Linked DNA regions of Cupriavidus necator. The protein of the gene in region 1 interacts with the protein of each later gene in a pairwise test. Links are inferred from orthologs where the notes say so. Each region holds a gene or a part of one and is shown in the gene's direction. Other genes may lie near its edges.

Region 1 (6,248 bases):
GGCGTCGATGGTGGCCACGTCGCCGGTCGGGAACCAGCCGTCGGCCAGGGGGCTGATGCCATTGCGGTAATACTGCTCGATGACCCATGGGCCGCGCACCATCAGGTCGCCGAAGGCCTTGCCGTCCCACGGCAGCTCCTTGCCTTCGCCGTCGACAATCTTCATGTCCACACCGAAGATCACGCGGCCCTGCTTTTCCTGGATTTTGTGGCGATCCGCGTCAGAGAGAGCTTCGTGCCTGGCTAGCAGCTTGCACGCCGTGCCAAGTGGTGACATCTCGGTCATGCCCCAGGCATGGATCACTTCGACGTTCAGCGCCTCGAACGCACGGGTCATCGCGGGCGGCACAGCCGAGCCGCCGATCACGGTGCGACGGAAGCTGGAGAATTTCAGCTTGTTCGACTGCACGTGCTGGAGCAGGCCGAGCCACACCGTCGGCACGCCGGCGGAGAAGGTCACCTTCTCCTGCTCGAACAGTTCATAGATCGACGCCCCGTCCAGCTTGGCACCGGGCAGCACCAGCTTGGCGCCGACCAGCGGCACCGAGTACGGCAGGCCCCAGGCATTGACGTGGAACATCGGCACCACGGGCAGGATCACGTCGCTGGCGGAGCAGCCCAGCGCGTCGGGCAGTGCCGACGCGTACGAGTGCAGCACCGTCGAGCGGTGCGAGTACAGCGCGCCCTTGGGGTTGCCGGTGGTGCCCGAGGTGTAGCACAGGCTCGACGCCAGATTCTCGTCGAACTGCGGCCATTCGTAGTCGCCGTCCTGCGCGTCGACCAGCTCCTCGTAGCACAGCAGCGGCACCTTGGATTCGGCCGGCATATGCGCGCGGTCGGTCATCGCCACCCAGCCCCTGACGTTGGGGCAATGCGGCGCCACGCCTTCCACCAGCGGCAGGAAGGTCAGGTCGAAGAAGACATAGCCGTCCTCCGCATGGTTGACGATATAGGCAATCTGCTCGGGAAACAGGCGCGGGTTGATGGTATGGCAGACGGCGCCCATGCCGGACACGCCGTAGTAGATCTCGAGGTGGCGGTAGCCGTTCCAGGCCAGCGTGCCGACGCGCTCGCCCTGCTTCACGCCCAGTGCGCCGAGCGCCTGCGCCAGCTTGCGGGCGCGCAGTTCGCAATCGCGGTACGTGTAGCGATGCAGGTCGCCCTCCGTGCGCCGCGAGACGATCTCGGTGCTGCCGTAATAACGCGCGGCGTGTTTGATGATGGAGGAAATGAGCAGCGGCGCGCTCATCATTTGACCCATCAATGCCATGAACCTGCCTCCTGAAAGTCTTGTGTGATTCGCCTGAAAACGAACAACCGTACTATTTTTTGTCGGTCGTTTCCATGCACCAAATCGGCGTCCGGCCGATCTCGTTGTGCACTGCCGTACTGTTGTTGTGTATTGCCGTCGGGGTTGCCGCCGGCATTGCCATCGAATTCGGGGCCGCAATTCTGCGAAAAGCCCATGCACCGGATTCATGTGCGCACTGAAGGAGGAAAATAACCGTGCGGTGCATGGCGGCATTAACTCGGTCGAGCGGTCGAGTGCCGTTGAGGACGTACAATACTGCGTGGCATGTTGCACCTCAACATGTCGTTTTCCCTAGCCACCACCGCATTTTCGTGCCCCCGGCATGCCGCGCCGCACCGCCTTTTACGCGGTTCGCCGCACATGGACGAGCGCACGGAATTCGCACCGCCCCTTGCGCCCCGAGGCGCCCCTACGCGATGCCAGACACGCCCCAGTCACAAGCTCCGCAGCCCTCCGACGCAGCCACGCCGGCAACGCTGTCCGCGCCCTGGCGCACCGCGCCCGGCTTTGCCGAACTCGGCGCGCAGTTCTTCACGCGGCTGCGCCCGACGCCGCTGCCAGCGCCCTACCTGGTGGGGGTGGCGCCGGCCGCTGCGGCCCTGCTCGGCTGGGATGCCGGCATCGGCAGCCAGCAGGACTTCATCGAGACCTTTATCGGCAACCAGGTGCCGGACTGGGCCGACCCGCTCGCCACGGTCTATTCCGGGCACCAGTTCGGGGTCTGGGCTGGCCAGCTCGGCGACGGCCGCGCCATCCGCCTGGCGCAGGCCGAGACCGCCACCGGCCCGTGGGAAATCCAGCTCAAGGGCGCGGGCCTGACGCCCTACTCGCGCATGGCCGATGGCCGCGCGGTGCTGCGCTCGTCGATCCGCGAGTACCTCTGCTCCGAAGCCATGGCCGCACTGGGCGTGCCGACCACGCGCGCGCTGTCTATCATGGGCTCGGACGCGCCGGTGCGGCGCGAGACCATCGAAACCTCCGCGGTGGTGACCAGGCTGTCGCCGACCTTTATCCGCTTCGGGCACTTCGAGCATTTCGCCGCGCACGACGACGTCGCCGCGCTGCGCAAGCTGGCGGATTTCGTCATCGACAACTTCATGCCCGCGTGCCGCGACGACGCCCAGCCCTACCAGGCGCTGCTGCGCGAGGTCTCGCTGCGCACCGCCGACCTGATCGCGCACTGGCAGGCGGTGGGCTTCTGCCACGGCGTGATGAACACCGACAATATGTCGATCCTGGGCCTGACCATCGACTACGGCCCATTTGGCTTCCTCGACGCGTTCGACGCCAACCATATCTGCAACCACTCCGACACGCAGGGCCGCTACGCCTACAGCCAGCAGCCGCAGGTGGCATTCTGGAACCTGCACTGCCTGGCGCAGGCGCTGCTGCCGCTGTGGCTGCCGCCAGAGGATGCCGACCAGGAAGGCGCGCGCGACGCTGCCGTGGCAGCCGCGCGCGCGGCGCTTGACCCGTTCCGCGACCGCTATGCCGCGGCATTCTTCCGCCACTACCGCGCCAAGCTGGGCCTGCGCCCGCCCGCCGGCGGCGATGACAAGAGCGATGAGCCGCTGCTGACCAGCCTGTTCCAGCTGCTGCACGGCCAGCGCGTGGACTACACGCTGTTCTGGCGCAAGCTGTGCGGCATTTCGTCCACCGATGCCTCGCGCGACGCGCCGGTGCGCGACCTGTTCCTGGACCGCGCCGCCTTCGACGCATGGGTGGCCGACTATCGCGTGCGCCTGCGCGCCGAGCAGTCGCACGATGCCGCGCGCGAACTGGAAATGCTGGCAGTCAACCCCAAGTACGTGCTGCGCAACCACCTGGCCGAAACCGCGATCCGGCACGCACGCGAGAAGGACTTCACCGAAGTGGACCGCCTGCTGGCAGTGCTGTCGCGCCCCTTCGACGAGCAGCCGGAAGCAGAGCACTACGCGGCGCTGCCGCCGGACTGGGCCTCCGGCCTGGAAGTCAGTTGCTCGTCGTGACGTCATGTGATCCGTGCCCTGCACGCCGGCGCCTGCCGGTGTAAGGTTCGCGCAGTTCGCACGACCAATGCCTTAACTGAGGAACCCATCCGAGGAAGCCCTGCGAGGACAAGACCATGACCACCACCAAGACCGACGCCGAGTGGCGTGAACAACTCTCCGACATCGAATACCGCGTGACCCGCGAGGCCGCCACCGAGCGCCCGTTCACCGGCCGCTACTGGGACCACTGGGACAACGGCATCTACCACTGCGTGGGCTGCGGCACGCCGCTGTTCGAATCCGCCACCAAGTTCGATGCCGGCTGCGGCTGGCCCAGCTATTTCCGCGCCATCAACGGCGAGGTGATTGCCGAGCACGTCGACCACAGCCACGGCATGACGCGGGTGGAGGTACGCTGCAAGGAATGCGGCAGCCATCTCGGCCATGTCTTCGAGGATGGCCCCGCCCCGACCGGCCTGCGCTATTGCATCAACTCGGCTGCGCTAAAATTCGATGATCGCGACCCGGCACAGCGTGCGGCGGATGATGCCCACGCCGCCGGCAGCGACGACAACCCCCGGCGCGACCCGCAGCGCTGAATGCTCCGGCAAGCACGCCGGACACAACCTGGTACCGCATGAAATTCCTGTTCGACCTGTTCCCGGTCATCCTGTTTTTTGCCGCCTTCAAGCTGGCTGATATCTACACCGCCACCGCCGTGGCCATTGGCGCCACCGTGCTGCAGATCGGCTGGGTCTGGTTCCGCCACCGCAAGGTCGAGCCGATGCAGTGGGTCAGCCTGCTGATCATCGCGGTGTTCGGCGGTGCCACGCTGGTGCTGCACAACGAGACCTTCATCAAGTGGAAGCCGACCGTGCTCTACTGGATGTTCGCGGTGGGGCTGCTGGGCTCGGTGATCGGCTGGCGCAAGAACCTGATCCGCGCCATGATGGAAAAACAGGTGACCCTGCCCGACCCGGTGTGGGCGCGCCTGAACGCCGCCTGGGCCGGCTTCTTTGCCGCCATGGGCGTGCTGAACCTGTACGTGGCCTACCAGTTCTCGACCGAGGCCTGGGTCAACTTCAAGTTGTTCGGCAGCATGGGGCTGATGCTGGTGTTCATCGTCGCCCAGAGTGTCTGGCTGTCGCGCCACATGCCCGAGAACAGCCAGGACTGACGGCCCCGCCCCCGCCCCCCCGAATCGAAGGAAACCATTGATGGCAGCCGATCCCGCCACTATCGAGGCGATGCTGCGCGAAGCGCTCGCCCCCAGCCACCTGGCCGTGCGCGACGACAGCGCGCTGCACGCCGGACATGCCGGCGCCGCATCCGGCGGCGGACATTACGACGTGACAATCGTCAGCGAGCGCTTTACGGGTCACAGCCGGGTTGCGCGACACCGCATGGTGTATGATGCGCTGCGCGGTCTGTTCCCCGCGCAGATCCACGCACTTGCCGTGACTGCGTTCACCGACCAAGAGTACCAATCCCGCGCATCATCACGCGATTCTTCCAGCAACTCTCAGACCTGATTCCATGAAGACCACCGTCCTCTCGTTCAGCCTGGCGGCTGTGCTTGCTGCCGGCAGCCTGCCGGCCATCGCCCAGAATGCCGCCGTCGTGAATGGCAAGGCCATTTCATCGGCAAAGCTGGACAAGTTGATCGCCGGCACCGGCCAGCCCGACAACCCGGAGCTGCGCTCGCGCGCGCGCAACATGCTGATCGACCGCGAACTGCTCGTGCAGGAAGCCAACAAGCGCGGCCTGACCCAGCGCGACGACGTGCAGGAACAACTGGAACAGGCCCGCCTGAACGTGCTGGCCGGCGCAGTGTTCGAAGACTACGTTAAGACCCACGGCGCCAGCGACGCCGAGCTGCGCAAGCAGTACGACAAGATCAAGTCGCAGTTCGGCAACGGCAAGGAATACCACGCCCGCCATATCCTGGTGGAAAAGGAAGCCGACGCCAAGGCGATCATCGCCAAGATCAAGGGCGGCGCCAAGTTCGAGGACATGGCCAAGGCCTCGTCCAAGGACCCGGGCTCGGCCGCCAACGGCGGCGACCTGGACTGGGCCAACAGCAGCAGCTACGTCCCTGAGTTCTCGGCTGCCATGACCGGCCTGAAAAAGGGCCAGCTGACCGATACCCCGGTCAAGACCCAGTTCGGCTGGCATATCATCGAACTGGTCGACGTGCGCGACGCCAAGATCCCGTCGTTCGAAGAGGTCAAACCGCAGCTCACGCAGATGCTGATGGGGGACCAGAACTGGCAGCGCGAGCAGTTCCAGGCCATGATGAAGTCACTCAAGGACAAGGCCAAGATCCAGTAAGGCACGGTCCGGTCGCCCCCGCCGGTCCTGCAAGATTCAAGGATGCAGCGCGTGGAGTCGACTGGCCGCTACTGGCAACTCTGGCATCTCTCGTCCCGGGGCATGTGCTATTGCGCACTGGCCTGGGCGACCCTGGACGGCGCCGCCCCCGGCTGGCGCCAGCTCCACCCCTATCTCCCGTTGCGTGACCGTTACGCGCCCGAGAAGATCCTGCACGCCGTGGTGGCTTACAAGGAGGCTCGCGGCGAGATCAGGGCGCCCCCTGGTTTTGAAGCCGGGCGGATGCTGACTTATGCCTATGCGTCGTGGAGTTCACGCCTGCTCCCTCCGCTTGCCGGCTGAAACCTGCCTTCACCGGCGCAGGTCGTAGCGCCACCCGGTTTCGTCGAGCTGCCTGATACTGTCGGCAACCAGTCCGACCAGCGCGTCCAGCATCTTGCTGCCCTTTTCCCGATGGCGCTGTCTATGCCGCCAGCGGCAAACTGGCCTCCAGTTCGGCCGTGGAAACCTCGTTCAGCAAGACTTTCTTCATGATGCGTTCTCCGCCAGCGGCTGCACTTTCACGTTCAGGACCGGATGCAACAGCAGGTACACCAGCACCGTGGCCAGCAGCGCCACCAGCCCGTTGGGCCACTC
Region 2 (5,443 bases), 2.0 Mb from region 1 along the record:
CGCCAAGGATGCCGTCAACACGGGTGCCGACAAGGCCAAGGACGCCGTCAATAAGTAATCGTCCCGGCGGGGGCATTGCGCCGCCCGCCGTCGATGAGCGGTACACTGGCGGCAAGCTGGAAGTCCCGCCCCAAAGCCCCGCCAGGCCTTTGCGCCGGTGGGGTTTTTTGTAGCCGGCAAAAGAACCGTCCCCTCCCTTTCGATGTCTTCCCCAAACTCTGCCGCGCTGCCGGCGACCCCCACGCTGCGCGAAGCCCAGACCCTCGCCGCCATGGCCGGGCTGCCTGCCCTGGAAGTGCGCATGCTGCTGACGCATGTCACCGGCCTGAGCCGCACCCAGCTGATCACCCGCGACACCGACACCCTCACCATCGCCCAGCGCGACGCCTTTGCCACGCTGCTGGCGCGGCGGCTGGCGGGCGAGCCGATGGCCTACCTGATCGGCGAGCGCGAGTTCTTCGGCCGCAAGTTCCGGGTCACGCCTGACGTGCTGATCCCGCGGCCCGATACCGAAGTCGCCGCCGAAGCCTCGCTGGCGCGGCTGGCCGAGGTGCCGCAGCCGACCGTGCTGGACCTGGGCACAGGCTCGGGCATCCTGGCCGTGACGCTGGCGCGCGAGCGCCGGGATGCGCAAGTCTGGGCCACCGACATCTCGCCCGGCGCGCTGATGGTGGCGCAGGACAACGCCAGCGCGCTCGGCGCCGACCGCATCCACTTCCTGGTGTCTGACTGGTACGCGGCGCTGCCGCCAGGCCTGCGCTTTCACCTGATCGTCAGCAATCCGCCCTATATCGCCGCGGGCGACCCGCACCTGGTCGAAGGCGACCTGCGCTTCGAACCGATCGACGCGCTGACCGACCACGACGACGGCCTGTCCGACCTGCGGGCCATTGTCAGCGGTGCCGGCGCCCGGCTGCTGCCTGACGGCTGGCTGCTGATGGAGCATGGCTACGACCAGGCGCAGGCCACCCGCCAGCTGCTGGAGGACACCGGTTTCACCGAGATCTTCACCGCCCGCGACCTGGCCGGCCTGGAACGCTGCACCGGCGGGCGCTGGCAAGGCGCCCGGCCCGGCGGCACCACTGCCGGTCACTGAAGCCCGGCGGCGATTCCGGTAAAATCGCCGTCAGATCCCCGCCACGCGGCCAGGCCGCGTGGCGTCCCATTCTCCCCAGGCGGCGCCCGCGACACGGCATCGCCCCACTGAAAAGCAAACCATGAGCGACGTGCAGCAAAAGATCGATCAGATCGTCAAGAGCAACCCGGTAGTCCTGTTCATGAAGGGCACCGCGCAATTCCCGATGTGCGGCTTCTCGGGCCGCGCCATCCAGATTCTGAAGGCCTGTGGCGTGGACGCGCCGACCACGGTCAACGTGCTGGATGACGAAGGCATCCGCCAGGGCATCAAGGAATACGCCAACTGGCCGACCATTCCGCAGCTCTACGTGAACGGCGAGTTCATCGGCGGCTCGGACATCATGATGGAGATGTACCAGAACGGCGAACTGCAAACCCTGCTGAAGGGCTGAGTTCCTTTATGTCCGTGACTGGCGGCACACCCAAACGGCTGATCGTCGCCATCACGGGCGCCACTGGTGCCATCTACGGCGTGCGCCTGCTGCAGGTGCTGCGCGCGGCGCCCTCGGTGGAAACCCATCTGCTGATTTCGCCGGCCGGCGTGATGAACCTGCAGCACGAGCTGGACATCAGCCGTGCCGAGGTGGAGGCGCTGGCCAGCGTCGTGCACAACGTGCGCGACATCGGCGCGACCATCGCCAGCGGCTCGTTCCGCGCACAGGCGATGGTGGTCGCCCCCTGCTCCATGCGCACGCTGGCGGCGATTGCGCACGGCCTGTCCGACAACCTGATCACGCGCGCCGCCGACGTCACGCTCAAGGAGCGGCGCAAGCTGGTGCTGATGGTGCGGGAAACGCCGCTGAACCTTGCGCACCTGCGCAATATGACGGCGGTGACGGAAATGGGCGGGATCGTGTTCCCGCCGGTGCCGGGCTTCTACCAGAAGCCGCAAAGCATTGCCGAACTGGTCGACCATACGGTCGGGCGCGTGCTCGACCTGGTGGATTTGCCGGAGATCGGCCAGACGCTCGCGCCCAGCTGGGGCGGGCTGAACGCCCGGGCCGGCGACGCGGCCGGCAACTGAACTGCGGCCGGCGCGCAGCCTCTCTCTACGCGCCGGCATCCTCGCGCATTGTCGTGCCAACCGCGCTCATTACCAGCGGCGGTAGCCCCGGCCATAGTAGCCATGGCCATAGTAGCCGCCATAGCCGCCGTAGTAGTACGGCCGCGGTGCCACCACCACCGGCGCGGGCGCCACGTACACCGGCGCAGGGCCGACCGCGGGGCCGGCAGGCGTGGGATAGACGGCGCAGCCGCCCAGCAGGGTGACGGATGCCGCAGCGGCAGCCAGTCCAATCGTCAGCATTCTCATCATTCGTCCTTGGGGTCGGAACGGGCATGTGCCTGCCCTGCTGACGTTATACGGGCAGAAAGCGTAATACGGCGTCAAAGGCGTGTAAGGCTTGTTACAGTTCCCTACGCGCCCTGTAACACGCCCAGGGATGCCGTCAGATCTCGAACCGTATCCCCTGCGCCAGCGGCAGCGAATCGCCATAGTTGATCGTGTTGGTGGCGCGGCGCATATAGCCCTTCCACGCATCCGATCCCGACTCGCGGCCCCCGCCGGTTGCCTTTTCCCCGCCGAAGGCGCCGCCGATCTCTGCGCCGCTGGTGCCGATGTTGACGTTGGCGATGCCGCAGTCGCTGCCTGCCGACGACAGGAAGCGCTCGGCCTCGCGCATCGATTCCGTGAAGATGCACGACGATAGCCCGTGCGGCGAGGCGTTGTTCAGCGCGATGGCCTCATCCAGCGTGGTGTACGGCATCAGGTACAGGATCGGCGCGAAGGTTTCGGTCAGCATGGTGTCGTGCTGGGCGTCGGTCATCACCAGCGCGGGCCGCACGTAACAGGCATGCGGGTAGCGGTCGGCCAGCAGCCGTTCGCCGCCGGTGACGATATTGCCCTGCGCGCGGCAGGCGGCCAGCGCATTGGCCATGGCATCGCCCGCGGCGGTGTCGATCAGCGGGCCGACCAGGGTGCCGTCAGCGAGCGGGTCGCCGACGGGCAGGCGGTCGAACACGGTGATCAGCCGGCTCGCCATGGTGTCCATCAGGTCGGCGTGGATAAAGCAGCGACGCAGCGTGGTGCAACGCTGGCCCGCGGTGCCGGCCGCGGCGAAGGTGATGGCCCGCACCGCCAGCTCGATGTCGGCCGAAGGCGCGACGATGGCGGCATTGTTGCCGCCCAGCTCCAGGATGCTGCGCTTGAAGTGCCCGGCGCAGGCAACGCCGACCTCGCGGCCCATGCGGGTCGAGCCGGTGGCGCTGACCAGCCGCACCGCCGGGTGCGACACCAGGTGGGTGCCCAGCATGCGCCCGCCCGGCAGCACCGCCGAGATGCCGGCGTGCTGCGGCGCCGCCGCGGCGAGCACGCGCTCCAGCAGGCCATGCGCGGCCAGCGCGCACAGGGTGACTTTTTCCGAGGGTTTCCAGATCACGCCGTTGCCGCACACCAGCGCCAGCGCCGCATTCCACGCCCACACCGCCACCGGAAAGTTGAAGGCCGAGATCACGCCGCACAGCCCATACGGATGCCAGGTCTCGCGCATCGCATGCTGCGGGCGCTCGGAGGCAATGGTCAGCCCGTGCAACTGGCGCGACAGCCCGACCGCGAAGTCGCAGATGTCGATCATCTCCTGCACCTCGCCCAGGCCTTCCTGCAGGATCTTGCCGGACTCGAGCGAGACCAGCCGGCCCAGCGCCGGCTTGTGTTCGCGCAGCACCTCGCCGAAGCGCCGCACGATCTCGCCGCGCGCAGGCGCAGGCAGCAGCGCCCAGGTGGTCTGCGCCGCGTGGGCGCGGGCGATCAGCGCATCGGCCTGCGCCGGCGTGCAGGCCGGGACATGGCCGATGGCCTCGCCATCGACCGGCGAGCGGACCGTCACGGCGCCGGCCGGCGTGCCCTCCCGCCACGGCCGCGGCAGGCCCAGCGAATCCCAGCAGGCAGCGAACTCTTGCGCTTTCATATGACGGTCTCCTGGAGCGGATGCTGCGTGTAATGGCGGCCGAAGCGATTGGCAAGGAAGGCGTCCAGCGGCATCGACTCCTGCCGCACGAAGCCGGATTGCGGCAGCGCGCCGGTGGCCACCATGTCCAGCGCGGTGCAGATGCCCGCGGCAGTGGTCAGCTGGATCGCGTTGACATGGCCCCCCTTGCCATCCACCCCGCCGATGCGCGCCGAGAACGAAGCCTGCGTCAGCGGCCCGCGCCCGCGTTCGCCCCCGGCCGGGTAGCCGGTGGCGGTGGCGAACACGATCACCACGTCCTGGTCGGTCACCGGGATGGCGCGATCGAAGATATCGCGCAGCCATTCACGGCGTTCGCGCAGGCGCAGGTCGTTGAGCAGCAGTTTCATCAGCGCGCAATGGCCCGGATAGCGGATGGACTTGTAGTCGACATGGCGCGCGCGGCCGGCCAGCGTCTCGGGCAGCGTGCCCAGGCCGCCAGATGTATTAAAGGCTTCGTACTCGATGCCGTCCAGCGCAAAGCTTTCCAGCCCCTCCAGCGCCGTCAGTTCCACGCGGCGGCCGTCGACGATGGCCTCGCACGGGTTGCAGTACTCGTTGATCAGTCCCTCGGTGCTCCAGGTCAGGTTGTACTTGAGCGCATTGCTGGGGTAGCGCGGCAGCGCGCCAACCCGCATCTGCAGGTCCAGCAGTTCCCCCCCGCCGCGCAGGAAGCGCTGCGCCAGGTCATGCCCGACCACGCCGATAAAGCCCGGCGCCAGCCCACACTGCGGCATCAGCACCGAGCGCGCGCTTTGCGCCAGCTGGCGGATGGCCTGGGTCGCGGCCACGTCCTCGGTCAGGTCGAAGTAATGCACGCCCAGGCGCGCCGCCACCGAAGCCACGCTGATCGCGGCGTGGAACGGCAGCGCGTTGAGCACGGCATCGGCGCCGGCCAGCAGCGCGGCGCAGGTGCCAGGCTCGGTGGGGTCGCCGGCGCGCGCCAGCACGCCGCGCGGCAGGCCGTCGAGGCGCCGTGCGTCATGGTCGACCACGCTGACGCGGTAGTCGCCACTGTCATGCAGCATGGTGGCAATGGTGCGCCCGATCTTGCCCGCGCCCAGCACCGCCACGTGCAGCGGGCGGGTCGCCTTGGGCAGGTCGCGCGGGGCCTGCCGGCCCAGGTTCGAGGCTTGCATGGTGTCTCCGTCCACAAGAAAAGGTTGTCCTGTTGACTGGAGTATGGATAGCCAGCGCGACACAATGAAGCCACAAGAACGACGAAAACCCGCCATAATCGAACGAAACGACGAACCATCCCGACGTAATGACCGAGCTCGACACCACCGACCGGCACCTGC

The links. Proteins that work in one complex are often made in the same cells at the same time.
Region 2: the proteins of I6H87_RS18455 (region 1) and grxD interact in binary tests that used the Escherichia coli proteins (3 or more experiments, as listed by UniProt). The link is inferred for Cupriavidus necator from one-to-one orthologs.

Annotation. Positions count from the first base shown.
Region 1 is NZ_CP066018.1:3,914,250-3,920,497, forward strand. What follows is about bases 3,172-6,155. They hold I6H87_RS18455 (BolA family protein), read left to right. Parts: upstream 3,172-4,498; coding sequence 4,499-4,813; downstream 4,814-6,155. Other genes in these bases: I6H87_RS18440 (protein adenylyltransferase SelO), read left to right, coding at 3,172-3,299; msrB (peptide-methionine (R)-S-oxide reductase MsrB), read left to right, coding at 3,416-3,880; I6H87_RS18450 (septation protein A), read left to right, coding at 3,919-4,458; I6H87_RS18460 (peptidylprolyl isomerase), read left to right, coding at 4,818-5,612; I6H87_RS18465 (hypothetical protein), read left to right, coding at 5,655-5,954. In the rest of the region: I6H87_RS18435 (3-(methylthio)propionyl-CoA ligase), read right to left, coding at 1-1,269; more of I6H87_RS18440, read left to right, coding at 1,728-3,171; more of I6H87_RS18470, read right to left, coding at 6,156-6,248. UniProt on the Escherichia coli protein: Transcriptional regulator that plays an important role in general stress response. Has many effects on cell morphology, cell growth and cell division. Acts by regulating the transcription of many genes, including dacA (PBP-5), dacC (PBP-6), ampC and mreB.
Region 2 is NZ_CP066018.1:1,944,930-1,950,372, reverse strand. The notes cover bases 1-2,873. They hold grxD (Grx4 family monothiol glutaredoxin), read left to right. Parts: upstream 1-1,217; coding sequence 1,218-1,529; downstream 1,530-2,873. Other genes in these bases: amaB (L-piperidine-6-carboxylate dehydrogenase), read right to left, coding at 2,586-2,873; I6H87_RS09095 (hypothetical protein), read right to left, coding at 2,231-2,443; I6H87_RS09100 (UbiX family flavin prenyltransferase), read left to right, coding at 1,538-2,161; prmC (peptide chain release factor N(5)-glutamine methyltransferase), read left to right, coding at 203-1,096; I6H87_RS09115 (hypothetical protein), read left to right, coding at 1-58. In the rest of the region: more of amaB, read right to left, coding at 2,874-4,103; I6H87_RS09085 (saccharopine dehydrogenase family protein), read right to left, coding at 4,100-5,281; I6H87_RS09080 (Lrp/AsnC family transcriptional regulator), read left to right, coding at 5,410-5,443. UniProt on the Escherichia coli protein: Monothiol glutaredoxin involved in the biogenesis of iron-sulfur clusters.